One region of the Halomonas sp. THAF12 genome, then DNA from elsewhere that is predicted to be linked to it. Evidence: predicted binding sites of a transcription regulator. Region 1 holds the regulator's gene; each other region holds the start of a gene.
What was found. The regulator PhoB, encoded in region 1, activates phosphate uptake and scavenging genes when phosphate is short. The targets are predictions, from matches to a motif close to TGTCATANNNNTGTCANA.
Positions count from the first base shown of each region.

Region 2: a site for PhoB is predicted at 5,379-5,396, ahead of FIU88_RS06350 (putative 2-aminoethylphosphonate ABC transporter substrate-binding protein). Genes of this name have one in related genera too.
Region 3: a site for PhoB is predicted at 1,621-1,638, ahead of FIU88_RS05980 (glycosyltransferase family 1 protein). Genes of this name have one in related genera too.
Region 4: a site for PhoB is predicted at 1,871-1,888, ahead of FIU88_RS13825 (DUF6482 family protein). Genes of this name have one in related genera too.

Region 1 is NZ_CP045399.1:3,731,365-3,738,372, reverse strand. Features, by position in the region: gene pstA (phosphate ABC transporter permease PstA) at 1-76, shown strand, start outside; gene pstB (phosphate ABC transporter ATP-binding protein PstB) at 105-917, shown strand; gene phoU (phosphate signaling complex protein PhoU) at 942-1,670, shown strand; gene cysZ (sulfate transporter CysZ) at 1,754-2,494, shown strand; gene phoR (phosphate regulon sensor histidine kinase PhoR) at 2,568-3,881, opposite strand; gene phoB (phosphate regulon transcriptional regulator PhoB) at 3,883-4,572, opposite strand; gene ubiA (4-hydroxybenzoate octaprenyltransferase) at 4,697-5,590, opposite strand; gene FIU88_RS17405 (chorismate lyase) at 5,646-6,122, opposite strand; gene FIU88_RS17400 (NAD(P)/FAD-dependent oxidoreductase) at 6,261-7,008, shown strand, end outside.
Region 2 is NZ_CP045399.1:1,382,184-1,389,191, reverse strand. Features, by position in the region: gene phnX (phosphonoacetaldehyde hydrolase) at 1-205, opposite strand, end outside; gene FIU88_RS06365 (2-aminoethylphosphonate--pyruvate transaminase) at 230-1,357, opposite strand; gene FIU88_RS06360 (putative 2-aminoethylphosphonate ABC transporter permease subunit) at 1,401-3,092, opposite strand; gene FIU88_RS06355 (putative 2-aminoethylphosphonate ABC transporter ATP-binding protein) at 3,089-4,210, opposite strand; gene FIU88_RS06350 (putative 2-aminoethylphosphonate ABC transporter substrate-binding protein) at 4,272-5,303, opposite strand; gene FIU88_RS06345 (UTRA domain-containing protein) at 5,433-6,143, opposite strand; tRNA gene FIU88_RS06340 (tRNA-Ser) at 6,594-6,681, opposite strand; gene FIU88_RS06335 (YiiD C-terminal domain-containing protein) at 6,804-7,008, opposite strand, start outside.
Region 3 is NZ_CP045399.1:1,307,325-1,314,332, forward strand. Features, by position in the region: gene FIU88_RS05975 (lysylphosphatidylglycerol synthase transmembrane domain-containing protein) at 1-464, opposite strand, end outside; gene FIU88_RS05980 (glycosyltransferase family 1 protein) at 457-1,569, opposite strand; gene FIU88_RS05985 (exoribonuclease II) at 1,722-3,662, opposite strand; gene FIU88_RS05990 (HAD family hydrolase) at 3,825-4,622, shown strand; gene FIU88_RS05995 (AGE family epimerase/isomerase) at 4,716-5,903, shown strand; gene FIU88_RS06000 (universal stress protein) at 5,949-6,392, opposite strand; gene FIU88_RS06005 (universal stress protein) at 6,472-6,912, opposite strand; gene FIU88_RS06010 (TIGR01620 family protein) at 6,988-7,008, opposite strand, start outside.
Region 4 is NZ_CP045399.1:2,979,114-2,986,121, reverse strand. Features, by position in the region: gene dnaB (replicative DNA helicase) at 29-1,417, shown strand; gene FIU88_RS13830 (hypothetical protein) at 1,488-1,781, shown strand; gene FIU88_RS13825 (DUF6482 family protein) at 1,943-2,245, shown strand; gene FIU88_RS13820 (thiol-disulfide oxidoreductase DCC family protein) at 2,426-2,845, opposite strand; gene FIU88_RS13815 (cryptochrome/photolyase family protein) at 2,845-4,452, opposite strand; gene hemH (ferrochelatase) at 4,571-5,656, shown strand; gene FIU88_RS13805 (Na+/H+ antiporter subunit G) at 5,761-6,189, opposite strand; gene FIU88_RS13800 (K+/H+ antiporter subunit F) at 6,201-6,470, opposite strand; gene FIU88_RS13795 (Na+/H+ antiporter subunit E) at 6,464-6,961, opposite strand; gene FIU88_RS13790 (monovalent cation/H+ antiporter subunit D) at 6,958-7,008, opposite strand, start outside.

The DNA of each region.
Region 1 (7,008 bases):
CCTGGTGCTTAACCTGACTGCAATATTTCTGCGCCATCATCTGAGATCACGCCATGGTGGCCTCTCGCGATTCTGAGGGCGACCATGGTGCCAAGGGGTATGTGATGCCGGTCAAGCAGGACCCGGCTCCGCGACGCGGGGCCTTCGTCGATTTCGCGCCCGAGGCCTCCTGCCTGGAGGTCTCGGGCTTCGGGCTGCGCTATGGCGGCAAGCCGGCGCTGCGCGACCTGACCCTGCGGGTGCCGCGCAACCGTGTCACCGCCTTCATCGGGCCCTCGGGCTGCGGCAAGTCGACGCTGCTGCGGGCCCTCAATCGCCTGCACGATCTCAACGAGGACGTGCGACGGGAGGGCGAGATCCGCCTCGAGGGCCAGGAGATACACGCGCCCGAGGTGGCGGTGGCCGAGCTGCGCCGTCGGGTCGGCATGGTGTTCCAGGCGCCCAACCCCTTCCCGATGTCGATCTACGACAACGTGGCCTTCGGGCTGCGGCTGCAGGGCGGGCTGCGCAAGCGGCGCATCGACGACATCGTCGAGTGGTCGCTGCGCTCGGCGGCGCTGTGGGAAGAGGTGAAGGACCGCCTCCAGGCCTCGGCCTGGGCGCTGTCCGGCGGCCAGCAGCAGCGCCTGGTGATCGCCCGGACGCTGGCGGTGGAGCCCGAGGTGCTGCTGCTCGACGAGCCGGCCTCGGCGCTGGACCCGATCTCGACGCTCAAGGTGGAGGAGCTGATCCGCAACCTGAAGTCGAGCCTGACCCTGGTGCTGGTCACGCACAACATGCAGCAGGCGGCGCGGGTGTCGGACTACACCGCCTTCCTGCAGGACGGCGAGCTGGTGGAATACGCCCCCACCGATACCCTGTTCACCAATCCGCGCCTCGCGCGCACCGAGAACTACATTACCGGACGCATGGCCTGACGCCGGCGCCCTCAGGAGAGTCTCATGGACATCACCAGCGATATCCACAGCCAGCATATCTCGCGCCAGTTCAATCATGAGCTCGAGGAGCTCAAGACCCACCTGATGGCCATGGGCGGGCTGGTCGAGAAGCAGGTGCAGGACGCCGTCCGCGCCCTGCTCGACGGCGATTCCGCCCTGGCCGAGCGCGTGGTCGACAACGATCGTGCCGTCAACGACATGCAGATCAAGATCGACGACGAGTGCACCCAGATCCTGGCCCGCCGCCAGCCGGCGGCCTCCGACCTGCGCCTGGTGCTGGCGGTGATCCGCGCCGCCTCCGACCTGGAGCGCATCGGCGACGAGGCCAGCAAGATCGCCCGCAACGCCGTGGACCTGGTCGAGAACCAGAGCGGCACCCGCGGCTTCGTCGAGGTGCGCGTGATCAGCGAGCACGTGCGCAAGATGATGCGCGACGCCCTGACCGCCTTCGCCCGCTTCGACACCGAGCTGGCGCTCAAGGTGGTGCAGGAGGACGAGCAGGTCGACAGCGAGTACCAGAGCGCCATGCGCTCGCTGATGACCTTCATGATGGAAGACGCCCGGGCGATCTCGCCGGTGCTCGGCATCATGTGGATCCTGCGCGCCCTGGAGCGCGTCGGCGACCACTCCAACAACCTGGCCGAATACGTGGTCTATCTGGTCAAGGGCCTCGACATCCGCCACACGGCACCGGATGATCTCGGCGATGAGGTGCTCGGCGACGAGGGCTGAACCCCGCTCGACCGGCACTGTCCATGAAGCGGCCGTCGCCCCTGGCGACGGCCGCCGTCGTCGTGATGGAGGAAATGACACCGATGCTGGATGCCTTCTCGGCGCTGTCCCGGGGGACGCGCCTGGTCTACACCCCCGGCCTGCGCCGTTACGTGTTCCTGCCGATCCTGGCCAACCTGGTGGTCTACGCCGCCATGCTGAGCTACGTGCTGACCCACTTCGGCGGCTGGCTCGACGGCTGGATGGCCATGGTGCCGGGCTGGCTCGACTGGCTGTCGTGGCTGATCTGGCCGCTGTTCGTGGTGAGCCTTACGCTGATCGTGTTCTTCAGCTTCACCCTGGTGACCCAGCTGATCGCCGCCCCCTTCTACGGCCTGCTGGCCGAGAAGGTCGAGCGCGAGGTCACCGGGCGCCCGCCGCTGGACGACCGCGGCCTGGCGCGCACCGCCATCGATGCCCTGGGCCGCGAGCTGGTCAAGCTGGGCTACATCCTGCCGCGCATGCTGCTGCTGTTCGTGATCGGCTGGATACCGGTGATCAACCTGATCGCGCCGCTGCTGTGGCTGCTGTTCTCGGCCTGGATGATGGCGGTCACCTACCTCGACTATCCGATGGACAACAACAAGGTGCCCTTCGCCGACATGCGCCGCCGCCTCGCCGCGCGCCGCTGGCCGACGCTGACCTACGGCGGCTGGGTGATGCTGATCACCTGGCTGCCGCTGGCCAACCTGTTCCTGCTGCCCGGCGCCGTGGCCGGCGCGGTGCTGATGTGGGAAGACCACTATCGGGCGCTCGCGCCCGATACCGCCCCGGCGAGGCGCTGACGCCCGGGCGTCGTGATCACGTGACACCCCTCCGCCCGGCCTGCGTCGGGCGGAGTCGCGTCTGGCGGCGGAATCAGGCGCGCCGCGAGGCCGGCGCGGCGTCGGTGAGGCGCGCGGCGGGGAAGATGCAGCGGAAGGTGGCGCCCTCGCCGAGCCGGGAGTCGATCTCCAGCTGGGCGTCGTGGCGCAGCAGCACGTGCTTGACGATGGCCAGCCCCAGGCCGGTGCCGCCGGTGGCGGTGCTGCGACCCTTGTCGACCCGGTAGAAGCGCTCGGTCAGGCGCGGGATGTGCAGCGGGTCGATGCCCTCGCCGTCGTCCTCGACCTCCAGGCAGGCGCCGTCGCCCCAGGGACGCCAGCGCAGCACGATGCGGCTGTCCTCGCCGGCGTAGCGCACGGCATTGAAGGCCAGGTTGGAGACGGCGCTGTGCAGCTCCTTCTCCGAGCCGAGCAGGGCGCGGGGCTCGTCGATCTCCACCTCCAGCCGATGATGGCTCTCGGACAGCGCCTCGGCGTCGCGGCGCACGGCCTCGAGCAGGCTGGGCGGGTCGAGGCGGACATCGTCGTGGCCGCCCTGGTCGTTCTCCAGCCGCGACAGCAGCAGCAGGTCGTTGACCAGGTTCTGCATGCGCCGGGTCTGGCTCTGCATCTGGCCGATGCCGCGGCCGAGGCGCTCGGGCAGCATCTCGGCCATGTCGCCGTAGGTCTCGAGGTAGCCCGCCAGCACGGTGAGCGGGGTGCGCAGCTCGTGGGAGACATTGGCCACGAAGTCGCGACGCATCTGCTCGAGGCGGTGCAGGCGGGTGATGTCGCGGGCCATCACCAGGCGTTCGTCGTCGCCGTAGAGGGTGATCTGGAACTGCAGGATCAGGTTCTCGTCGATCGGCGAGCACAGCGTCAGCGGCTCGCGGTAGTCGCGGGCGTGGAAGTAGTCGACGAAGCTCGGGTCGCGGAGCAGGTTGGTGATGTGCTGGCCGCGGTCCAGGGTCGGCTTGAGGCCCAGCATGCGCTCGGCGGCGCTGTTCCACCACTCCATGTCGCCGTGGCGGTCGAGCATCACCACGCTGTCGCGCATCGCCTCGGAGGATTCCTGGATGCGGCTCAGGGTGTCGCGCAGCCGCCGCTGGGTGATGCGCTGGCCCTTCTGATAGCGGTAGAGGCGGTCGAACAGTTCCCCCCACAGCCCCACCGCCGAGGGCGGCTCGTCATGGGGGTGATGGGTCAGCCATTCCTGCAGCGCGTGGAGCTGGCGCATCTGGTAGAAGAGATAGATGGCGAGCCCCACGGCGAGGCCGAGGCCGCTCAGGGCGAAGGGCCAGCCGATCAGCGCGCCGGCGGCCACCAGGGCCGCCAGCCGCCACCATTCGCGTCGCCACAGCCGGCCCATGTCAGGCCTTGGCGGAGAAGCGGTAGCCGGTGCCGCGCACGGTCTGGATCAGCTGCTGGTGCGGCTCGCCCAGCGCCTTGCGCAGGCGGCGGATATGCACGTCCACGGTGCGCTCCTCGACGTAGACGTTGCCGCCCCAGACCTGGTCGAGCAGCTGGCCGCGGGTGTAGGCGCGCTCCTGGTGGGTCATGAAGAACTGCAGCAGGCGGTACTCGGTGGGGCCGATCTCCAGCGACTGGCCGTCGATGCTGACGCGGTGGCTGACCGGGTCGAGCATCAGGCCCTCGACCTGGACCGGATCCTCGACGCCGCGCGGCGTGGCCCGACGCAGCACCGCCTTGAGGCGCGCCACCAGCTCGCGGGGCGAGAAGGGCTTGGTGATGTAGTCGTCGGCCCCGGACTCGAGGCCCTGGATCTTGTTGTCCTCTTCGCCCTTGGCGGTGAGCATGATGATCGGCAGCTCCGAGGTGCCTTCCTCGCGCTTGAGCCGGCGGGCGAGCTCGACGCCGCTGGTGCCGGGCATCATCCAGTCCAGCAGCACCAGGTCGGGCTGGTGATCGACGACCATGGCGTGGGCGCTCTGGGCATTGTCCGCCTCGAGCACGCGATAGTCGGCCATCTCCAGCGCCACGGCGATCATCTCGCGGATGGGCGCTTCATCATCGACGATCAGTACGGTCTTGGCGGTCATCCCGGGGCCTCATGGTCGAGAGCAGTGACATATTGGTGACGATGACAGCATGTCCTTGTGACAATACCGTGACAGCCTCGTCCTGTCGCCCCCGCTCAGCGCCGCGGTTTTTTCCCGCCCGGCGTCACGCGCCGGCGCCCGGCCACAGCGACAGCGCGATGCCGGCGAACACCAAGAGCCCCGACCAGTGATTGTTGAGGAAGGCCTGGAAGCAGCGATCGCGATCGCGGTGGCGGATCAGCCGCTGCTGGTGGACGAAGGTCGCCGCCATGGCGGCCAGGCCGAGCCAGAAGAAGCCGGTGAGGCCGAGGCGCTCGCCGGCCCAGGCCAGCAGGGCGAGCGTGGCCAGCTGCAGCAGGCCGATGATCCGCTTGTCGGCGCGGCCGAACAGCACCGCCGTGGACTTGATGCCGATGCGCAGGTCGTCGTCGCGGTCGACCATGGCGTACTCGGTGTCGTAGGCCACGGTCCACAGCACGTTGGCGGCGAACAGCAGCCAGGCCTCCAGCGGCACATGGCCGAGCACCGCGCCGAAGGCCATGGGAATGGCCCACGAGAAGGCCGCGCCCAGCACCACCTGGGGCAGGTGGGTGTAGCGCTTCATGAAGGGATAGACGAAGGCCAGGATCACGCCGCCCACCGACAGCATCACGGTGAAGGCATTGGTGAAGCACACCAGCACGAAGGCCGCCAGCACCAGGCCGGCGAACAGCCCCTTGGCCTCGCCTTCGCCGATGCGCCCGGTGGCCAGCGGACGCGACTTCGTCCGCTTCACGTGGCCGTCGAAGTGGCGGTCGGCGTAGTCGTTGACCACGCAGCCCGCGGCCCGCATCAGGTAGACCCCGGCGACGAAGATCAGCAGCAGCCGGCGCTCGGGAACGCCCTCGGCCGCCGTCCACAGCGCCCACAGCGTCGGCCACATCAGCAGCCAGGTGCCGATGGGGCGGTCGAGGCGCGTCAGGTGCAGGAAGTCGGGCAGCCGGGCCAGCCCCTTGGGGCGCATCAGGGAACGTTCCATGTGGGTCTCTCGGTTGAATCGGACGACGCGGGTTTCGGGCGATGCCAGACGCAGCCTATCGCGCCGGCAGGGCCAGGTCATCCGCCATGGCGTCGAGGAAGAACTCCTGGACCAGCACCGCGAAGCGGCCGTGGCGCAGCACCGAGCGGCGACCCCAGGGGCCGGGCGCGTCGTGGAAGGGCGCCGGGTCGGCGCTGACCTCGATGGGGCCGCGCTCGAGGCCGGGCTGGCGGAACAGCCAGTGCCCCAGCGAGCGCTCGCCGAGGCCCGCCAGCCGCTGGCCGTGCAGGCCGTGGAGCGGGGCCACCGAGCGCGCCATCACCCAGGGACGGTCGCCGAGACACAGCGCGACCTCGCGCCGCCAGACCAGGCGGTCCGGCGCCGTGCCCAGCGCCATGGCCTCGTCGCGGCGCGGCCGGCCCAGGCGCTGGTCGAGCAGCCTGACCCGGAAGCGGCGAGGCGCGCCGGCCTCGATCAGCCGCTGGGTCAGCGAGCCCCGGGTGGCGATCCAGCGCCACCAGGCCGGGCTCATGGCGGGGCGTGCCGCCGCCAGGGGGCGCCAGCGGGGCGAAAGGGCCGGTGCGTGATTCACTGCGCGACTCCGCGTCCAATGCAAGGGGCGGCTAGTGTACCATGGCGGCCCGTCGCGCCCCCTGCAGCGAGGAGCCCCATGAGCGCACCCCTGACCATCATCGGCTCCGGCATGGCCGGGCTGGGCCTGGCGCGCCAGGTCCGGACCCGGCAGCCCGAGCGCCCCATCACCCTGATCACCGCCGACGGCGGCGAGGACTACTCCAAGCCGCTGCTCTCCACCGGCTTCGCCAAGCGCCTGCCGCCGGATCGCCTGGCCTCGTGCAGCGCCCTGGAGGCGGCCGACCGGCTCGGCGTGACGATGCGCACGCACACCCGGGTCGAGGCCATCGATCCGGCCGCGCGCACCCTGGCCCTCGGCGCCGAGCGGCTGCCCTGGGGCGAGCTGGTGCTGGCCACCGGCGCGGCGCCGGCGCCGCCCTTCGCCATTCCCGAGGCGCTGGCCGGCCGGGTCCATACCGTCAACGACCTCGACGACTACCGCGCCTTCCACGCCGCCCTGGCGGCGCTGGGCCGCCCGGCCCGGGTCGCCGTGGTCGGCATCGGCCTGGTGGGCTGCGAGTTCGCCAACGACCTGGCCGCCGGCGGCCATGCGGTCGAGCTGATCGCCCCGGAGGCGGCGCCGCTGCCGCGGCTGCTGCCCGAGCCGCTGGGCCGGGCGCTGGGCGAGGCCTTCGTCGAGGCGGGCATCGCCCTGCACACCGGGCGCACGGTCGACGCGCTCTCGCCCGAGGGCGAGCGGGTGGCGCTGGGCCTGGACGACGGCACCGCCCTCGAGGCCGATCTGGTGCTGGTGGCCACCGGGCTGCGGCCGCGCAGCGCCCTGG
Region 2 (7,008 bases), 1.5 Mb from region 1:
TCGCCGGCGCATCACACAGGGTGCGGATATGGTCCCATTTGCCCATCCCCATGGGGCCGCGAGCTTCCTCCAGGCCGATCGCGATGCCCAGTTCAGCGAAGGCCTCGACGAATATCTGGGTGGGCGCGAAGGAGCCGAAATCCACCACGGTGCCGGCCCAATCGAGGATGACGCCCTGCAGGCGTTCGGGAGTGCGGTATTGCATCGGTCAATCTCCAGTGGGTCGTGGTCAGTGAGCGGGACGGGCGTCATCCACGCCCATGGTGGCCAGGGCCGTGTCGATGGCACTCAACAGTCGGTCCATCACCTTGATGTCGAGGCGACCGATACTGCCGATGCGAAAGCTCTCGACCTCGGTGAGCTTGCCGGGATAGATGATGAAGCCATGCGCCTTGAGTTCGGCGTAGAAGCGCGAAAAGTCGAAGTTCGGGTGCGCCGGGCTCAGGAAGGTGGTGATGATCGGCGAGAGCCAGCGATCTTCCAGCAGGGTCTCGAAGCCTCGCTCACGCATGCCGGCGACCAGACGCTCCCGGTTGGCGGCGTAGCGCGCATGGCGTGCCGGCACCCCGCCCTCTTCGGCGTGCTCCTTCATGGCCTGCAGGAAAGCGGCCACGACGTGGGTCGGCGGCGTATAGCGCCACTGGCCGGTGCGGGTCATGTACCGCCACTGATCATGCAGGTCCAGCGACAGGGAGTGGCAGCGCCCCTCGGCGGCCTCCAAGGCGTCGCGGCGCGCGATCACGAAGCCGAAGCCGGGCACGCCTTCGAAGCATTTGTTGGCCGATGAGATCAACGCCAGGAAGGGAAGACGCTCGGCATCCACCGGCAGCGCACCGAAGGCGCTCATGGAATCGATGATCAGCTCGCGGCCCTGGGCGGCCACCACCTCGGCGATGGCCGCCAGGGGATTGAGCATGCCGGAGCTGGTCTCGCAGTGGATCACGGCGACATAGCCAATGTTCGGGTTGGCCGCCAAGTACGCCTCGACCATCGCCGGATCAGGCGGGGTGGCATCGCCGAGCGCCATCGCCTCGACGGGGCGTCCCAGGCGCTCGAGCAGGCTCACCAGGCGCTTGCCGTAGGCGCCATTGACCAGCACCAGCGTCGTTCGGGTGGCATCGATCAGGGTGCCGAGCGCGGCCTCCACGGCGAAGGTGCCACTGCCCTGGACGGGGATGCAGGCATGGCGCTCGCTGGCGTTGGCACACGCCAGCAGGCGACGGCAGATCTCCGCGGTCATGGCGTTGAAGTCGTCGTCCCAGGAGCCCCAGTCGCGCTGCATGGCCGCCTTGACGGTCGCGCTGGTGGTCAGCGGCCCCGGCGTGAGCAGATAGGCATCGGAGGTGGTCATGGTCATTGGTATATACCAGTAGCAGTGAACAAAAAAAGGGACGGCGGACCTAGCCCGCCTGACGCCAACGCTGGGCCCGGGTCAACAGCAGATGGCTGATCGCCGCATGCGCCAGCTTGACGCCCAGAGACGTGAAGAAAATGAGCACCGCCATGGCCGCCGCACTGGCGAAGTAGCCGGCCTCGTCCAGATGCATCACCGCCACGGAGGCCAGGCGCGTGTCGCTGGTGTAGAGGAAGACCACCGCCGAGACCGTGGTCATGGCATTGACGAACAGATACACCGAGATATCCAGCACCGCAGGCAAGGAGACCGGCAGGGTCACGCGACGGAAGGTGGTCCAGAACGGCACCTTCAGCGACGCCCCTACCGCCTCGAACTCCGGATCGAGCTGCTTGAGCGCGGTCACCGAGGTGAGATGGCAGACGGTGTAGAAGTGCACCAGGGTGTTGAGCACCAGGATGATCAAGGTGCCATAGATCCAGTTCAGCGGATTACCGGCCTGGTTGAAGAAGAAGATATAGGCCAGGCCCAGCACCATGCCCGGCACCGCCATCGGCAACATGGCCAGGAAGTGCAGCCCCTGCCGCAGCGGGCGATAGCCCTGGCTCTTCTCGATCAACCAGGCATTGAAGAAGATCGCCAGAGTGCCGATCGTCGCCACCAGAAAGGCGAGCTTCAGGGAATTGCCCCAGGAGGTCCAGCCGTCCCCGGCCAGCGCCTCGAAGGCGTAATGCTTGAATGTCAGGGACAGGTTGTAGGGCCAGAACTGCACCAGAGAGGCATAGATGGCGGTGCCGATCACCAGCAGGATGACCGCCCCCACGCCGTAGCAGATCGCGGCAAAGGTCCCGTCACGCAACGGGCTGGGGCTGGGTTGCCAGGGCACCGCCCGCGCCGAAAGCTGGGCGACCTGGCGCCGCTGGATCCAGCGGTCCACGACGAAGGACAGCAGGGCCGGCAACAGCAGAATCACGCTGACCACCGCGCCCATCTGGAAGTTCTGTTGCCCCACCACCTGACGGTAGACGTCGGTCGCCAGCACGCTGAACTGCCCGCCGATGATCTTGGGCACGCCGAAGTCGGTGATGGCCAGCGTGAAGGCCACGAAGCCACAGGAGATCAGACCATAGCGTGCACCCGGCAAGGTGATGGTCAGAAAGCTGCGCCACTTCGGGGTCCCCAGGGCCTCGGCCGCCTCATAGAGTCGTGCATCGCTGTTGGACAGGGCCGTGACCAGGATCATCAGGGCATGAGGGAAGATCCAGAAGCTCAGGCCCATGACGATGCCGATGGGGCCGTAGATGCTTTCCCCCATCAGCACCTCGCGAAACCAGCCCTGGTTGCCGAACAGATAGACGAGACTGATGGCCGGCAATAGCGAGGGCGCCAGGATCGGCAGGATGGCCAGCATGCGAAACAGCCGCTTGCCGGGCATGCAGGTCCGCGTCAGGCCATAGGCGCAGAGGAAGGCCAGGCCGACCACGACCGCGGTGCTGGTCAGGGCGATGGTCAGGGAGTTGACGATGGAGCCGGCCAGGGCCGGCGTCTGGAGGTAGCGCGCGAAGTTGGCCAGCCCCACGAAGTCGCCGGCACGGTCCTGAACACTCTTGACCAGCATGGCCGCCAGCGGGAACAGCAGGCCCACCACCAGCAGGCCGAGGGCCAGCAGCAGCGCCAACAAACGCACCAGGGACTCGCCGGACCAGCGCCGGGACCAGGCGGGCATCACCACCATCATGGCCGCGCCTCCTGGCTGGGGAAGAGTCGCATCGCCTCGGCCGGCAGTCGCACCCCGAGGGTCATGCCCGGGGTCAGGCGCAGCGCCTCGCCGTCTCGCACGGCGATGTCTGCCGTCAATGCCTGATGACACTCCTCGAGCGTCAGGCTGACACGCAGGAAGGCGCCCAGGAATTCGATGTGTTCCACCTGCGCCGACAGGCCCTCGTCACTGCGACACAGTTCCACGGCCTCGGGACGAATGGCCAACCGGGCGTGCTCCAGGCCGGCGCACTCATGGGTCGTGCAATCCAGACGACGCTCACCGAGCCGCAGGCGTTGCGTGCCTTCCGGGCAGCACTCGAGAAAGTTCATGCTGCCGATGAACTCGGCCACGAAGGCGCTGGCGGGGTGTCGATAGATCTCGGCCGGCGTGCCCACCTGCTCGATCACGCCGTGATTCATCACCACGATACGATCGGCCATGGCCAGGGCCTCTTCCTGGTCGTGGGTCACCATGATGGTGGTCACGCCCAGGCGCGCCTGCAGGGCCTTGATCTGGCTGCGCAGATGCACACGCACCCGCGCATCCAGCGCCGACAGCGGCTCATCGAGCAGCAGCAGCCCCGGCTCGGTGGCCAACGCACGCGCCAGCGCGACACGCTGCTGCTGCCCCCCGGAGAGGGCCGCCGGATACTTGCCCTCGCTGCCGACCAGATCGACCAGGGCCAGCAGCTCGGCCACCCGTTCGCGCATCCGGTGACGATCGTCGCGCCGGTTACGCAGCCCATAGGCCACGTTGTCGAAGACCGTCAGGTTGGGGAAGAGCGCATACGACTGGAAGACGATGCCGAAGTCTCGTGCCTGGGGCGGCAGGCGCGAGATGTCGCGCCCGCACTGGACGATGCGCCCCGCGCTCTGCGGCGCCAGCCCCGCGATGGCGCGCAGCAGGGTCGTCTTGCCGCAGCCGGAGGGTCCCAGAAAGCAGACGAACTCGCCTTCACGAATGGTCAGATCGATATCTTGCAGGGCCGTGAAATGGCCGAAGCGTTTGCTGAGCCCGGCAATCTCGAGATGAATCCCCGCATCGGCGACGGTGGCATGAGCCGCAGAGGATACGGGGGCGGTCAGGGTGGTCATGACGAAATACTCCCGACCCCGGCGCAACACGCCGGGGCGATCACAAGAATAGCGAGGTGGCTTACTGGCTATCGGACTTGCCGTCATAACGGCCCTGCCATTCCTGGAGCAGGCGTTCGCGGTTGTTGGCCGCCCAGTTGAAATCGGCATCGATCATCAGGTCGGAGATGTTGGCGGGATAGTGATCGATGGGCTGGGCCACCCCCGGATAGGCGACGACCGCATATCCTTCGTTGTAGAGCGCATTGGCTTCCTCGGTCACCGCCCAGTCGAGCAGCGTCTCGGCGGCATCACGCTTGTCGCTGCCCTCGATGATGGCCGCGGCCTCCATGTCCCAGCCGACGCCTTCCGTGGGGAAGACCAGCTCGACGGGCGCCCCCTGAGACATCAGGCGTGCGCCCCGGAAGGCGAAGGAGACCCCCACCACCGCCTCGCCGGAGGCGGCCAGGTTGCAGGGAGCCGAACCGGAGTGGGTATAGCGCGAGATGTTCTGGTGGAGACGATCCATGTAGTCCCAGGCGCCCTCCTCGTTCCACAACTGCATCCAGCTGGCGACATCCAGATAGCCGGTGCCCGAGGAGCTCGGGTTCGGCATGATCACATGCCCTTCATACTCAGGACGGGTGAGGTCTTCCCAGGAGCTGGGCTTGGGGACGCCGAGGCGTTCGCCTTCGATGGTGTTGTAGCAGAGCGATGCGACCCAGGCGTCCATGCCGACCCAGGCCGGCTCCTTGCCTTCGCGGATCGCCGGATCGACGAACTTGGGATCCAGGGCCTCAACGCCCTCGGGGGCATAGCGGGCCAGCATGCCCTCGTCCTCCAGCACCAGCAGGCTGGTGGCCGCCAGCCCCCAGACCACATCGGCCTGGGGGTTATCCTTCTCGGCCAACAGGCGAGCGGTGATCACACCGGTGGAGTCCCGCACCCAGTTGATCTCGATATCCCGGTGCGCCTGCTGGAAGCGCTCGGCATATTTCTGCAGATCGTCGGCCTCGACGGCGGTGTAGACGGTCAGCTCGGTCGCGGCCTGGGCAGCAGTGGACAATGTCAGGCCGATGGCGCTGGCCAGCAGGGTGCGAGTGAAGAAGGACATGGGACTCTCCGGCTCTTGGTGAAGGTCAGACAGGTGACTGCCCATCTGGTATATACCAAGAGTCTGGCGAGCCTCCATGACAGCCCCGTGACAGAATCTTGAAGGCTGAGTGAAGCGTCTTTCGCTTAATTAAACGGAGTTTTCCAATTCCACCGCGATGCACAGGGCGTTGTGCAGCCAGTGCTCTTCATCGTATTCCACCGGGCGACGCTGTTCGTCGAAGATGGTGCGGCGTACGCTCAGCCCTGCCGTCCCGGCGGCCACACCCAACGCCTCTGCCTCCCGGGCGTGGATCGCCTCGGAGTATAGCCGCAGCGAACGGTGAGCCAGGGTCAGCCCCCAGCGTTCTCGTAGCTGGCCCCACAAGGAGCCGGTGAAATCGCCTTCCAGCAGCTGCGGGGCGCGCTCAGGCACGACCCAGAGCGACTCGCAAAGCACGGCCCTGTCGTCCACGAAGCGCCGACGACGGATATGGTGAAACGACCGATCTAAGGGCAAGCCCAGGGCCTCTGCTGCCGGAGGGTGGGGACGGGTATCGGTGAGCAACACCTCGGTGCGTGGCCGACGCCCCTGAGCCTTCACGTAATCATTGAAGCCAGCGTCACGCGTCGGGTCATAGTCGAGACGCGGTGGCGATACGAACCAGCCACGGCGGTTGCTGCGGTGGATGCGCCCTTCCCCTTCCAACTGGGCCAATGCCTGGCGCAGGGTGACACGAGTGGTATGGAAACGCTCCGCCAGGACCCGCTCCGATGGCAACCGGTCATCCTCGAAGGCCTCGGGGTCTTGTATGAGATCTCGCAGCCGATCGGTGAGATGAAGGTAGTAGGCATCGCTCATGTCAGGGTTTCCAGCCGAGATTCAGGGCGGCGGCCAAAGGAACGCTGGCTGCCTGGGCGGATTCTGATTCTCGCATACTCAAGCGGTTAGCCGTCACCAACGTCCCAACCGACTCTTTCGATTATCGACGCCGTTCAAAGCCATCACGCAGCGAAGCATGCCGGTATTTACCAATCGAGGGGCGATCACAGGGGACCCGACGGCCATGTCACGCTCATGGCTGCTCACAATACGTAGGACGACGGTACGGAGAACCGGAGCGACGGCCAGAAAATAACGGCCCGGATGTGGCATGGCGGCAGGAAGAGCGACAGCACCAGGACGAAGGCGGGCCAAAGGCGTCGTGGAGGGCCCAGGGGGAAACCAGGTGCCAGGCATGGGGCACAGCGCGGGAAAAAATACAGACAAAGAAAAAGCCGCTGATGGCTCAGCGGCTTTTCTCAGAATTCGTGGCGGAGGGGGAGGGATTCGAACCCTCGAAGCCTTTCGACTTACACACTTTCCAGGCGTGCTCCTTCGACCACTCGGACACCCCTCCGCATTTTGGCTCTCGAACCGTTTGGCTTGCTGCCTTTGCCTCGAGAACGGGGCGTATATTATCCACTTAAGTCCGTGTACGCAAGTGGTTTTTTCGATTTCTTGCGGATCGGGGCCGACGGCTCAGCCTGCCGGGCGCACGGCGTAGTCGCCGCGGGCCTCGAGGCACAGGGTCTCGCCGCAGTACAGGCGCTGCACCAGGGCGATGCGCCCCCTGCCCCGCTCCGCCAGCCGCTCCTCGAGGCGCCCCGGGCCGTCCTCGCTCTCCGGCGTGCAGACCAGCCGATAGTCGCCGGTTACCGGCGCCAGGAAGCGCTGGCTGGCCTCG
Region 3 (7,008 bases), 1.4 Mb from region 1:
ACCAGCAGCCACTGATGGGGCCAGGACACCGCCGTGGCCAGCGACACCAGCACCAGGGCGGTCAGCGCGGCCAGGAAGAACAGCAGGTCGCAGCACTGGTCGACCATGAACACCGCCGAGGCCCGGGCGGGGCGCAGCCCGCGTCGGGCCAGCAGCGCGAGCAGGGTGGGCAGCCCGCCGCTGCCGCCCGGGGTGGCGCAGATGGCGAACTCGGTGGCCATCACCATCCCCAGGGCGCCGCGCTGGCCGAGCGGGCCGGCGCGTCCCGCCAGCAGCAGCCTCAGGCGCAGGGCGTTGAGGTTCCAGCACAGCACCACCAGCGCCAGCATCCCCGACAGCCTGCCCGGCGGGAAGTCGCCCAGCGCCGTCAGCGCGTCGCGGCCGCCGATCATCAGCGGTACCGCCAGGGCCAGCACCAGCGCCGCGGCCAGCCACCAGCCGTAATGCCGACGACGCTCAGCCATGTCGCCGCGCCGCGGGCTTGCCGGGTATGAGGGTGGCGTAGTAGCCGAGCAGGTCGTCGATCACCCGGTTCCAGTGGAAGCGACGCTCCACCTGGCGGCGGGCGTGCCGGCCGCCGGCGGCGACGTCGTGGTCGAACAGGGCCTCCACCGCCTCGGCCATGGCCCCGGCGTCGTGGGGCCTGCACAGGAGCCCGCCGCCCAGGGGCACGTTCTCGATCAGCGCCCCGGCCCGGGCGGCCACCACCGGCAGGCCGCAGGCCATGGCCTCCAGCGCCACCAGGCCGAAGGTCTCTCGGGTGCCGGCGTGCAGCATGGCGTCGGCGCTGGCCAGCGCCCGGGCCACCTCGCGGCGATCGCAGTAGCGCGAGATGACGGTCACGTTGTCGGGCACCCGGGTCGGCATCCCCGGGCCCATCAGCAGCAGGTGGTAGGGCCGCCCGAGGCGCCGGAGGGTGCGCAGCAGCACGTCGACGTTCTTCTCGCGAGAGTGGCGCCCGGCGAAGACCAGCAGCCGGGTATCGGCGGGCAGCCCCAGCGAGGCCCGCCAGGCGGGATCGGCGCGCTCGGGGTGGAAGGTGGTGAGGTCGACGCCCAGCGGCTGCACGCGCACGTCCTCCACGCCCCAGTCCGCCAGCCGCTCGGCCATGGCCCGGCAGGGCGCCATCACGCCGTCGAAGCGGCCGTAGAGGTCGCGCACGTAGCGCTCCAGGCGCCGGCGCACCGCGCCGCCGAAGCGATCTCCCATCAGCCGTGGCAGGTCGGAGTGGTAGAAGCCGACCACCGGCACGCCGAGCCGCTGGCCGGCCTCCAGCGCGGCCCAGGGCGTGACGTAGGGGTCGCCGGCCTCGATCAGGTCGGGGGCGAGCTCCCGCAGCCGCTCGCGCCAGGGTGCGCGACGCAGCGGGAAGCGATAGCCCTGGCCCAGCGGCAGGCGCAGCGCCGGCAGCGTATGGCAGTCGTCGAGGGCGTCGCGTTCGGCGCCGGGCACGAGCAGGCTCGAGCGCAGGCCGGGCGTCTCGGCGATCCGGCGGTGCTTGGCCTGGAGATAGGTGCGCACGCCGCCGCTCGAGGGGGCGTGGAACATGGTGACGTCGGCGATATGCAAAGGGTCCCTCCCGCGCGGGCCGATGGTTCCCCCCTTACGCTACGCGGGCTTTGCGACAGTTCGACGACATGGGTCGGGAACGCGAGCTGAAACGCAAAACGGCGGCCCGAGGGCCGCCGTTTCACGTGCGAGGGAGCGCGCTGGGAGGGCGCCTACTCGGCCGGGCGGCCGACCAGCGAGCGGGTCTCCTCGCGGGCCTCGGTCAGGGCCACGCGGATCACGTCGCCGAGCTTGTAGCGCTCGACGCCCTCGATCTGGATGCGGCCGTCCTTGTCGTCGATGGCCACCTTGTCGCGGTCGCTGTGCATCAGCGGGGCCGGGATGAAGGCGGTGGCGCCGTTGGCGGTCAGGCGCACGCGCATGCCGCCGCGGTTGATGGCGATGATCTCGGCCTCGAAGCTCTCGCCCGCCTCGGCGGACGGCGTCAGGTAGCGCACGTAGAGCCAGTCCTTGACGTCGCGCTCGGCCAGGCGGTTGAGGCGGCGACGCTCGGTGAGCTGCTCGGTGAGCTCCTGGCTGGCCTCGGCCGGGGCCTGCTCGCCCTTGAGCACGCGCTTGATCAGGCGGTGGTTGACCATGTCGCCGTACTTGCGGATCGGCGAGGTCCAGGTGGCGTAGGCGTCGAGGCCCAGGCCGAAGTGCGGGCCGGGCTGGGCGGACATGCTGGTGAAGCCCTGGAAGCGGCGCAGGCGCGCGTCCAGCCAGGCGTCCTCGCGACCCTCGAGCTCGCGCTTGAGCTCCCTGTAGCGGGGCAGCTCGGTGAGTGCCTCGAGTTCGACCTGGATCTCCTGGCCGGCCAGGAATTCCTGGGCCGCCTCGGCCTTGTCGGCCTCGAAGGCGCGGTGGACGTTGAAGATGCCGTGGCCCACGTGCTGGCTGAGCAGGTCGGCGCAGCAGGCGTTGGCCGCGATCATCGATTCCTCGATCATGCGGTTGGCGATGCGGCGCTCCTCGGTGCGGATGCCCAGCACGTTGCCGGCCTCGTCGAGGTCGAACACGTAGTCCGGACGGTCCTTGAACACCAGGGCATGCCTGGCGCGCCAGCCGGCGCGGGCCTCGGTCAGCTCGCGCAGCGCCTCGAGCTGCTCGCCGATGGCCTCGGACGGCGCCCAGTCGCCCTGGCCCTCGAGCCAGTCGGAGACGTTGTCGTAGACCAGCTTGGCGTGGGAGCGCGCGGTGGCGGCGAAGAAGCGGTACTCGCCCAGGCTGCCGTCGGCCTCGATGTTCAACGCGCAGGCCAGCACCGGGCGGTCGCGATCTTCCCACAGCGAGCACAGGTCGTCGGCCAGTGCCTCGGGCAGCATGGTGACGTTCTGGCCCGGCAGGTAGACGGTGAAGGCGCGGGTGCGGGCCTCCAGGTCGGCGGCGTGGCCTTCCTCGACGTAGGCGGTCGGGTCGGCGATGGCCACGTTCAGGGTCCAGCCACCGCCCTCGCGCCGCTCGACGCGCAGGGCGTCGTCCATGTCGCGGGTCTTCTCGCCGTCGATGGTGAAGAACGGCTCGGCGGTCAGGTCCTCGCGCTCGAGGCCCTCGTCGCGCAGCGGCCAGTCGTCGCCGGCGTCCGGGCATTCCTGCTCGAGGGCGTGGCGCGCCAGGGTCACCCGCCAGGGCACCGCCGGGTTGTCGGTCTTGGCCACCAGCTCATCGATCTGGGTGAAGAAGCCGCGGTCCTCGGGCTTGAGCGGGTGACGCACCAGGCGCACCACGACCCAGTCGCCTTCGCCCAGGCTCGCCTCGTCGAGGCTGCGCTTGACGCGGGCCTTCAGCGGGGCATTCATCGACGGATGATCGGGGATCACCGACAGGCGCCCGTCGCGCTTCTTCACGCGGGCGATGAAGCGTTCCATGCCGCTCTCGATCAGGGTGTCCGGCTCCACGGACTTCTTCTCGCCTTCCTCGTGGAGGATGGCCTCGACACGGTCGCCGTGGAGCACCTGCTTCATGGCGGGGGGCGGCACGAAGTAGGAGTCGCCGTCGTCGGTCTCGAGGAAACCGAAACCGCGGTCGGTGGCCTTGATGACCCCTTCGACGCGGGGCGTGTTGTCGCGGATCTGTTGCTTGAGCTGAGCAAGCGCCGAGTTGTTCTGCAGCATGGTCACGATCGATTGGCGGGATAGGGGGGTCACTATACGGATTCCGCCAGCCGGCGCCAATCGGGCGGCGGGCAATCGTCGGGGCCGCGGCGAGTCCGGATGAGCCCGCGGCGCGGAGCCGATAGAATGGGCGCACACTCTTTGCAGCGGAGGGCGCCGCCCATGTCGGCCCATCTCATCGTCAGCGATCTCGACGGCACCCTGCTCGGCGCGGACCACGCCCTGGCGGACGATACCGTGGCCATCCTGCGCGCCCTGGCGGCGCGCGGCCACCACCTCGCCCTGGCCTCGGGGCGCCACTATCGCGACATCCTGGCGTTTCGCGACCGCCTGGGCGTGGACGCCCATATCATCAGCACCAACGGCGCCTACACCCACGCGCCCGACGACACCCTGCTCGAGGCACGCCACGTGCCGGCCGAGCTGGCCCGCGAGCTGATCGACCTGCCGCGTCCCGACGCCGTGCGTCTGAATCTCTATCACGACGACGAGTGGGTGATCGACGCCGAGGCGCCGACGCTGCTGGCGCTGCATGCCCACACCGGCTTCGGCTACCGGGTGGTGGCGCCGGAGCGGCTGGCCGCCGAGGGCGTCGGCAAGGTGCTCTACATCGGCGAGCCCGGCCACCTGGCCGAGCTCGAGGGCGAGGTGCGTCGCCGCATCGGCGAGCGGCTGCACGTGACCTATTCCATGGGCAACTCGCTGGAGATCATGGCCGGGGGCGTCAACAAGGGCACCGCGCTGTCGGCGCTGCTCGGCCGGCTCGATCTCCCCGCCGAGCGCTGCCTGGCGTTCGGCGACAACCTCAACGACACCGAGATGCTGGCGCTGGCCGGCGAGGCCCAGATCATGGCCAACGGTCACCCCGAGCTGGATGCGCGACTGCCCGAGGCGCGGCGCATCGGCCATCACGACGAGGCGGCCGTGGCGCGTCATCTGGCCGAGCGTTTCGCCCTCTAGTTCGGCCTCAGGGGGCTGGCGTTGCCACCATGGTGGTATCGCCCGCCTCGCGCCGGGCGGCCATCCTCGAGGGACACGTCATCGGGAGGCGCCATGAACGTCCACGATCCGGCCTTCCTCCAGGCCCAGGTCCGCCGCACCATGGCCTTCTACCATCCCCGCGCCATCGATCCCCACGGCGGCTTCTACCACTACCTGCTCGATGACGGCGCCATCCTCGATCACGACCATCGCCACCTGGTCTCCAGCGCCCGCTATGTGGTGACCTATGCCCGCCACGCCCGTCACGGCGGTGGCGACGAATACCGCCACTGGGCGCGCCACGGGCTCGCCTACCTGGAGAAGGCGCACTTCCAGACGGCGACCCAGGGCTATGCCTGGACGCTGGACAGCGGGATCGTGGAGGACGACACCCAGCACTGCTACGGGCTGGTCTGCGTGCTGCTGGCCTATGCCGAGGCGCTCAAGGCCGGCATCGACGAGGCCCGGCACGGGCTCGAGGCCACCCATCGGCTGCTGCAGCGGCGCTTCTGGGAGCCGCGCTGGCGGCGCTTCGCCGACGCGGCCGACCGTCACTGGCGGCTGTCGCCCTATCGCGGCCAGAGCGCCAACCTGCACGGCTGCGAGGCGCTGATCGCCGCCTTCGAGGCGACCGCCGAGGCGGCCTTTCTCGACCAGGCGCTGGCCATCGCCCGGGCCGTCACGCTGGCCGGCCGCGACCACCGCGACGGCTGGATCTGGGAGCATTACGACGCCCGCTGGCGGCCCGACTGGGACTATCACCGCGACGATCCCGCCCACCTGTTCCGCCCCTGGGGCTATCAGGTCGGCCACCAGGCCGAGTGGGCCAAGCTGCTGGTGATGCTGGAGCGCCATCGCCCCGAGCCCTGGCTGCTGCCCACCGCCGAGCGGCTGTTCCTGTCCGGCGTGGCGGCGGGCTGGGATCGCACCCACGGCGGTCTGGTCGCCGGCCTCGATCCGGCGGGGCGGCTCAGCGACGGCGACAAGTATGACTGGGTGCAGGCCGAGGGCCTGGCGGCCGCGGCGCTGCTGGGCGTGCGTACCGGCGGGGCGGTCTACTGGCGCTGGTACGAGCGGCTGTGGGACTACGGCTGGCGCCACCTGATCGACCATCGCCACGGCGGCTGGTATCGCGTGCTGACGCCGGACAATCGGCGCTACTCGGACCTCAAGAGCCCGCCGGGCAAGGTCGATTATCACACCATGGGGGCCTGTCACGCCGTGATCGAAGCCCTGGCACGGCGAGCGGGGTCGCGTTGAGCGCCCCGGCCGGCTTGCCGGAGCGCCCGACGGGCCTGCCTCTATCTAGTGCACGGTGATCACGCTGCACTCGGCGGCATGGCTGACCTTGTGCGACACGCTGCCGGTGAACAGGCCGCGCAGGTCGCTGAGGCCGCGGCTGCCCATCAGGATGGCATCCACGTCGCGGGCGTCGGCCAGCTCGAGAATGGTGCGGGTGGGGTCGCCGAAGCGCAGCTCGGGCTCGACGTGGCGCACGCCGCGGTCGCGGGCCTGCTCGGCGGCCGTGTCGAGCAGCTGCCGGGCGCGTCGTTCGCGCTCGCCGCGGGAGTCGGCCGCGGCCTCGCTGCCCACGCCCCACATCATCGGCGGGTCGTGGGGCGCGGCTTCGGGCACGTGGAGCAGCAGCAGACAGGCGTCCTGGCGGTCTGCCAGCAGCTGGCAGGCCAGGGAGAGCGCCTTGCGGGCGTGGGACGAGCCGTCGACGGGCACCAGGATGGTTCGAAACATGGCCAGCACCTCTGGAACTGAGAATACCGCCCCTTCAGCCTAGCCGTCCGACCGCCGGATGGCCCGTCGCCGGCGCGGGTCAATGGACGGTGATCACCCGGCACTCGGCGCCGTGGCTGACCTTGTGCGACACGCTGCCCACCACCAGGCCCTTGAGGTCGCCGAGCCCGCGGCTGCCCATGACGATGGTGTCGACGCCGTGCTCCTCGGCCGCGGCCAGGATGGTCTGGCTGGGATCGCCGCGGGCGAGCACCGGCTTGGCCTGCTCGATGCCCAGCGCCCTGGCCTCCTCGATGGCGTGGTCGAGCAGGGTCTGTCCGACCTCGTCGCGCTTCTCCATGGTCGACTCCAGCGGCACCGCGCCGATGCCCCAGACCAGCAGCGGCTCGTGGGGCAGGGCCTCGGGAATGTGCAGCAGGATCAGCCGGCCGTCCTCCTGGCGGGCCAGCTTGCAGGCGACGCACAGCGCCACCCGCGAGTGCTCGGAGCCGTCGATGGGCACGAGGATGGTGTGGAACATGGGATCTCTCCTTGGCGTGGCCGGGGGGCATACCCTACAGCCTAGACCCCATCGGGCCGCCTGGGATGATCCGCATCAACCCTTGTCGTCTTCCTC
Region 4 (7,008 bases), 750 kb from region 1:
GGCCCATGTTGCGGAGGTGCCTGCCCCAATGAACGAATCCCTCGAGCTCGATCAGGAAACTGCGGCGCTGAAGGTGCCGCCCCACTCGCTGGAGGCCGAACAGTCGGTGCTCGGCGGGCTGATGCTCGACAACCAGGCCTGGGACAGCGTGGCCGACCGGCTGGTGGCCAACGACTTCTATCGCTACGAGCATCGCCTGATCTTCAACGTCATGGCGACGCTGGCCGAGGAGGCGCGCCCGCTGGACGTGGTGACCCTGTCCGAGGCGCTGGAGGGGCGCGATCAGCTCGAGACCGTGGGCGGACTGGCCACGCTGGCGGAGCTGGCGCGCAACACGCCGTCGGCCAGCAACATCCGCGCCTACGCCGATATCGTTCGCGAACGGGCCACCCTGCGCAAGCTGATCCACGCCGCCAATCAGGTCGCCGAGAGCGCCTTCGCGCCCCAGGGGCGGCCCGCCGACGAGCTGGTCAACGAGGCCGAGCGGCTGGTGTTCCAGATCAGCGAGGAGCGGCCCAAGGAGGGCGGTCCCGTCGGCATGAGCGACCTGCTGGCCAAGGCGGTGGATCGCATCGACGAGATGTTCAACATGCAGGGCGAGATGACCGGCCTGTCGACCGGCTTCCGCGACCTGGACGACATGACCTCCGGCCTGCAGCCCTCGGACCTGGTGATCGTCGCCGGGCGCCCCTCCATGGGCAAGACCACCTTCGCCATGAACCTGGTCGAGCACGCGGTGATCTCGAGCGACAAGCCGGTGGTGGTGTTCTCCATGGAGATGCCCGGCGAGTCGATCATGCTGCGCATGCTCTCGTCGCTGGGGCGCATCGACCAGACCCGGGTGCGCACCGGCCAGCTCGAGGACGAGGACTGGCCGCGGCTGACCTCGGCGGTCAACCTGCTGAAGGACAAGCAGCTGTTCATCGACGACACCGCGGCGCTGTCGCCCAACGAGATGCGCTCGCGGGTGCGCCGGATCGTGCGCGAACACGGCAACCTGGCGCTGATCATGATCGACTATCTTCAGCTGATGCAGGTGCCGGGCTTCTCCGAGAACCGTACCGGCGAGATCTCGGAGATCTCGCGCTCGCTCAAGGGCCTGGCCAAGGAATTCGGCTGCCCGGTGGTGGCGCTGTCGCAGCTCAACCGCTCGCTGGAGCAGCGCCCCAACAAGCGCCCGGTGATGTCGGACCTGCGCGAGTCCGGCGCCATCGAGCAGGACGCCGACCTGATCGGCTTCGTCTACCGTGACGAGGTCTACAATCCGGATAACCCCGACAATCAGGGGCTGGCCGAATTCATCATCGGCAAGCAGCGTAACGGGCCGATCGGCACGGTGCACATGGCCTTCATCGGCAAGTACACCCGCTTCGAGGACCTGGCGCCCGACAGCTACGGCGACACCTTCGGCGAGTGACCCCTTGAGCGGGGCGGTCGGCGCCGTATAATCCCCACCCCTCGAACAGCAGACACACTGGAGAAGCACCATGGCAGGCGGATTTCAGCGCGGTAATCGGCGTCGTACCCCGAAACTCGAGGCGCGCGGCGAATTGCAGTCCGTGGAACGCGAAGGGCCGTTCAAGGAATGGCTGGGCATGCCGGACCTCTACCGCTATCAGCTGGTGGTGGACGGCGAGGACTACAGCTACCAGACCGAGGACTCGGAGCTGCCGGTGGCGGTCGGCGACCGGGTGGTGTTCCGCTACAAGGAGACCAAGGCCGGCAAGTGGGTCGACCGCAACTCCCTGGGCAAGGCGATCGATCCCTCCGACTACCAGTAACGTCGCCGGACGGCGGGGCGCTCCTCGCCGGGGGGCCTCGCCGGGCGGAACCCTCGGTACCCTCCACCGGTCTCAGGGCGAGTCGACAACGTCATCATCATGTCATCCGACCGCATGAGACTGTGTCAGCATTCACCCTGAAAGATCCCGATGGAGGGACCATGGACTTCAACGACCTCAAGGCCTTCGTGGCCCATCACGACAACTTCGAGATCCGCGTGATCAGTCATGCCGGCAGCCGCGTCTATCAGGTCGAGCTGGAAGACATCGAGGGCCAGCGCCACCTGCTGACCCAGCGCGGCAAGCCGATGCTGTTCCGCGCCCTCGACGACGTCTACCTCGAGCTCAAGCGCGCCGGCATCCACCGCGCCTACCTGGTGCAGTACGTGGCGCACGACGAGATGATCGGTCGCGACGCGCACTACCACGACGCGCTCAGCTCGCGCATGCCGCTGGTGTTCTAAGGCGCGCGTCGCTTCTCTCCTCGACCTTCCACTCACCGACTTCTTCTCGGCTTCAGGCCGCCCACCGACTTGCCACCGCGCGCCCCAGCGCGATCCCTCTTCCTCCAGGTGGCATGTTCTCCGTGCTTCTTCCCCGTTTCGTTCCCGACCTCGCCGTCCCGCGCCTGACATCCGGCTCGGCTAGCGCCCGCTCGCGTTCGACCGACGCCGCCAGGCCCGCCATCGCTCGCCCAGCCTGACCCGGTAACGGGCGAAGAGCGCGTAGCCGCGATCGAAGCCCCAGGCGAGTCCCGGCAGCATCGAGACCGCCACCAGGCGTCGATGCCCCAGCACCGCGTAGAGCGCGCGACTGGCGTCCATGCCGACGAACCAGCGGCCGTCGGCGTCGCGCAGGTGCAGGCGCCCCATCATGCGCTCGAACGAGGGTCCCCGGTCGGCGGCGACATCGGCGGTCTGGATATCGACCAGTCGGATCCGGTCGCGGTGCGGATGGTGCTCGAGCCAGGCGATCTCGCGCTGGCAGAAGGGGCAGTGGCCGTCGTGGAAGAGCGTCACCGGCGCGCTGGCACGACGGGGATCCGGTGAGCGCAGGCGCGGCATCAGCAGGTCTCCCGCTCGTCGGAGGGGGCATCGCGGCTGGCGTCGTGATAGCCGGCCCGGTGCTCGCCCCGGCCATAGGCCGGTTCGGTCTCGAGCCCGGCCAGGAAGGCCTCGGCCTGGGCCCGCATGGCCGCGCGCTTGTCGTCCGACATGCGATCCAGCGAGCCGTAGATCAGCTTCATGCGATGATTGCCCGACAGCGCGTCGCGGTGGGTCTCGAGGAAGCGCCAGTAGAGGCTGTTGAGCGGGCAGGCGTCGTCGCCGACGACCCGCTTCGGATCGAAGCGGCAGTGCCGGCAATGGTCCGACATGCGATCGATGTACTTGCCCGAGGCGCAGTAGGGCTTGGAGCCCATCAGGCCGCCGTCGCCGTGCAGCACCATGCCCAGGGTGTTGGGCAGCTCCACCCACTCGCAGGCGTCGGCGTAGACCGCCAGGTACCAGTCGCACAGCGCCGACGGGGCCACGTCGCACAGCAGCGCGAAGTTGCCGGTGACCATCAGCCGCTGGATGTGATGCGCGTAGGCGTTGTCGCGGGTCATCTCGATGGCGCGCCGGAGGCAGCGAAGCTCGGTGTCGCCGCTCCAGTAGAAGGCCGGCAGGCCGCGATTCGCCCCCAGGGCGTTGGCGCGCTTGTAGTCGGGCATGCGTGTCCAGTAGAGGCCGCGCACGTATTCCCGCCAGCCCAGTATCTGTCGAATGAAGCCCTCCACCGAGTTGAGCGGCGCGCGCCCCTCGCGATACTCGCGCTCGGCGCCCTCGCACGCCTCCCGGGGCGAGAGCAGGCCGAGGTTCAGCGCCGCCGACAGCCGCGAGTGGAACAGGAAGGGGGCCTCGTCGCTGATGGCGTCCTGCCAGCGGCCGAAGTCGGGCAGCAGCTCGGCGAGGAAGTGGCGCAGATCGGCCAGCGCCTGGCGCCGGGTCACCGGCCAGTGGAAGCCCGCGAGGTCGCCGAAGTGATCGCCGAAGTGCTCCTCCACCAGCGTCATGACCTCGCGGGTGACGTCATCCCGACGATGACGGGGCGGGGCGGGTACCTCGAGGCGTTCGGGCAGCGGCTCGCGGTTGTCGTGGTCGTAGTTCCAGCGGCCGCCGGCGGGCTCGTCGCCCTCCATCAGCAGGCCGGTGCGCCGGCGCATCTCGCGGTAGAAATACTCCAGCCGCGGCGACTTGCGTCCCTTCTCCCAGGCGGCGAAATCCTCCGGCGTGGCATAGAAGCGATCGTCCTCCATCAGGCGCCAGGGCAGGGCGGCGTGAGCGCGCTCACCCATGGCCTGCCACAGGCGCCACTCGCCGGGGCGCACGGCGCGGATCTCGTCGCACTCGTAGAGCCGCGCCAGGCGCTCGGCCTCGTCGAGCAGCGTCTGGGCATTGTCCGGGTCGTCCAGGGCGCTGTAGTGCACGCGCAGGCCGCGGCCGCGCAGGTCGGCGGCGAAATGACGCATGGCGGCCAGGATCAGGGCGATCTTCTGCGGGTGATGGGGCACGTAGCGGCCTTCCTCGGCGACCTCGCACAGGGCGATGACCGCCTCCGGGGGGGCCTCACGCAGGCTCGGCAGGTCATGGCTGAGCTGGTCGCCGAGCACCAGGATCAGGGGACGGGACATTGTTCACCATAAGTTGTACAAATAGCTCCAATAGTATAACCATATTTCGCCCGAATGCCCGCAGTGGTAGGCTAGGCCTATCAGTTTCGTCTCATGTCGATCACGGGGAACGCGCGCCATGGCAGCCTTCGAGCACTCATCCGATGCCGAGCAGGACTCACCGGGAGAGGGACGGCTGCGGCACGCGCCCGCCGATCATCCCACGCTGCCTCGGGCGAAGGTCGGCGTGGTGCTGGTCAACCTCGGCACGCCGGATGCCACCGACTACTGGTCGATGCGCCGCTACCTCGGCGAGTTCCTCTCCGATCGCCGGGTCGTCGATTACTCGCGCTGGCTGTGGCAGCCGCTGCTGCAGCTGGTGATCCTCGCCCGTCGGCCGTTCATTTCCGGCGCGGCCTACCGCAGCATCTGGAACCAGGCGCTCGACGAGAGCCCGCTGCTGACCATCACCCGTGAACAGACCGCCCGGGTGGCGGAGCGGCTCGAGGCGGCCTATGGCGACCGGGTCGAGGTGGACTTCTGCATGCGCTACGGCAACCCCTCCACCGACAGCGTGCTGCGCCGCCTCCAGGCGCGCGGCTGCGAGCGCATCCTGTTCTTCCCGCTCTATCCCCAGTACGGCTCGCCGACCACCGCCACCGCCAACGACCAGGCCTTCCGCACCCTGATGCGCCTCAAGTGGCAGCCGGCGATCCGCACCGTGCCCGCCTATTACCGGCATCCGGCCTATCTCGAGGCGCTGTCCGCCTCGGTGCGCGAGGCCTATGAGGCCGCCGAGTCGACCCCGGAGGTGCTGGTGGCCTCCTATCACGGCGTGCCCAGGCGCTACCTCGACGATGGCGATCCCTACTATTGCCACTGCCGTCAGACCACCCGGCTGCTCCAGGAGCGGCTGGCGATGCCCGACGAGGCGATCGAGACCACCTTCCAGTCCAAGTTCGGGCCGGAGGAATGGGTGGGGCCGGCCACCGTCGAGCGCGTCGCCGAGCTGGCCCGCGAGGGGCGCAAGCATATCGCGGTGATCTCGCCGGCCTTCTCCGCCGACTGCGTGGAGACCCTGGAGGAGATCCAGCAGGAGATCCGCGCCGCCTTCCTCGAGGCCGGCGGCGAGACCTTCACCTATGTGCCGTGCCTGAACGCCCGCGAGGATCACGTCGATGCGCTGGAGGCCATCGCCCGTCAGGAGCTCGCGGGCTGGCTGTAGCGCCGCCCCGCGAGGCGTTCGCGCCCTCGTGACATTCGCACAAGAGAAAGGCGGCCCGGTGGGCCGCCTTTCTCGTTGCAGGGCGCGTTGCCGAGAGACGTGTCTCAGTGCCCGTTCGGGCGCTTGTCGAGGGTGATGGGGTCACGCTCGGGGGGGGAGCCGTGGGGCACCGGCGTCTGGCCGACCTCTTCCTCCTGAAGCTCCACGGGATGGCCGCGGGTCTTGTCGACGTACTTGAGCTGCAGGTGCAGGCCGGTCTTGGCCAGCAAGTGAGCGCTTACCGGGGCGGTGATGAACAGGAACAGGGCGATCAGGATTTCCTGCACCACCGGCTCGCTGTCGGCGATGCCGAAGTAGAGCATCGAGGCCACCAGGGTGCAGCCGATGCCCATGGTGGTGGCCTTGGTCGGCCCGTGCAGGCGCATGTAGAAGTCACGCAGGTGCGCCATGCCCAGCGAGCCGATGAAGGCGAAGGCCCCGCCGGCGATCAGCAGCAGCGAGATGACTCCCTCGAGAATCACGTAGAACGTCATGCCGGACCCTCCTATTCGATGATGTCGCCGCGCAGCAGGTACTTGCAGACCGCCACGGTGCTGATGAAACCGAGCATGGCGATCAGCACCGCCGCCTCGAAGTAGGTCTTGGTGCCGAGCCACAGGCCGAGCAGCACGATCAGGGCGATGGAGTTCACGTACATGGTGTCCAGCGCCAGGATGCGGTCGGGCAGGCTGGGCCCCACCGTCAGGCGGAAGGTGTTCAGCAGCAGCGCCAGCATCACCAGCGTCAGGCTGATCTTCAGCGCGATGTCTAGCATTCGTAGATCTCCTTGAGCGGGCGCTCGTAGCGTTCGCGGATCTGTTCGATCAGCGCCTCGTCATCCTCCGCGTCCAGGGCGTGGATCAGCAGCGTCTTGCCGTCCATGCGCACGTTGGCCGACACCGTGCCCGGGGTCAGGCTGATGGTGCTGGCCAGCAGGGTGATGGTGAAGCGCTCCTCCAGCATCAGCGGATACTCCACGAAGTGGGGGCGCGAACGCTGACGCGGGTTGAGGATCAGCCAGGCGACCTGGAAGTTGGCGACCACGATGTCGCCCAGCACCCGCAGCACATAGAGAAGCAGCAGCCCGGGGCGCTTGACGTTGGGCTGCACGTCCCAGAAGCGGTAGGTGAGCAGCGGAATGGCGATGGCCAGGGCGCCGCCCAGCAGGAACTGGCCGAAGGCCAGGCTGCGCACCAGCAGCAGCCACACCACCAGCAGCAGCAGCGACAGCATCGGGATCGGCAGCCAGGAACGAGGACGGATCATGAGGCGTCTCCAGCGTCGGGGAGCAGGGTGCGAACCATGGCATCGGG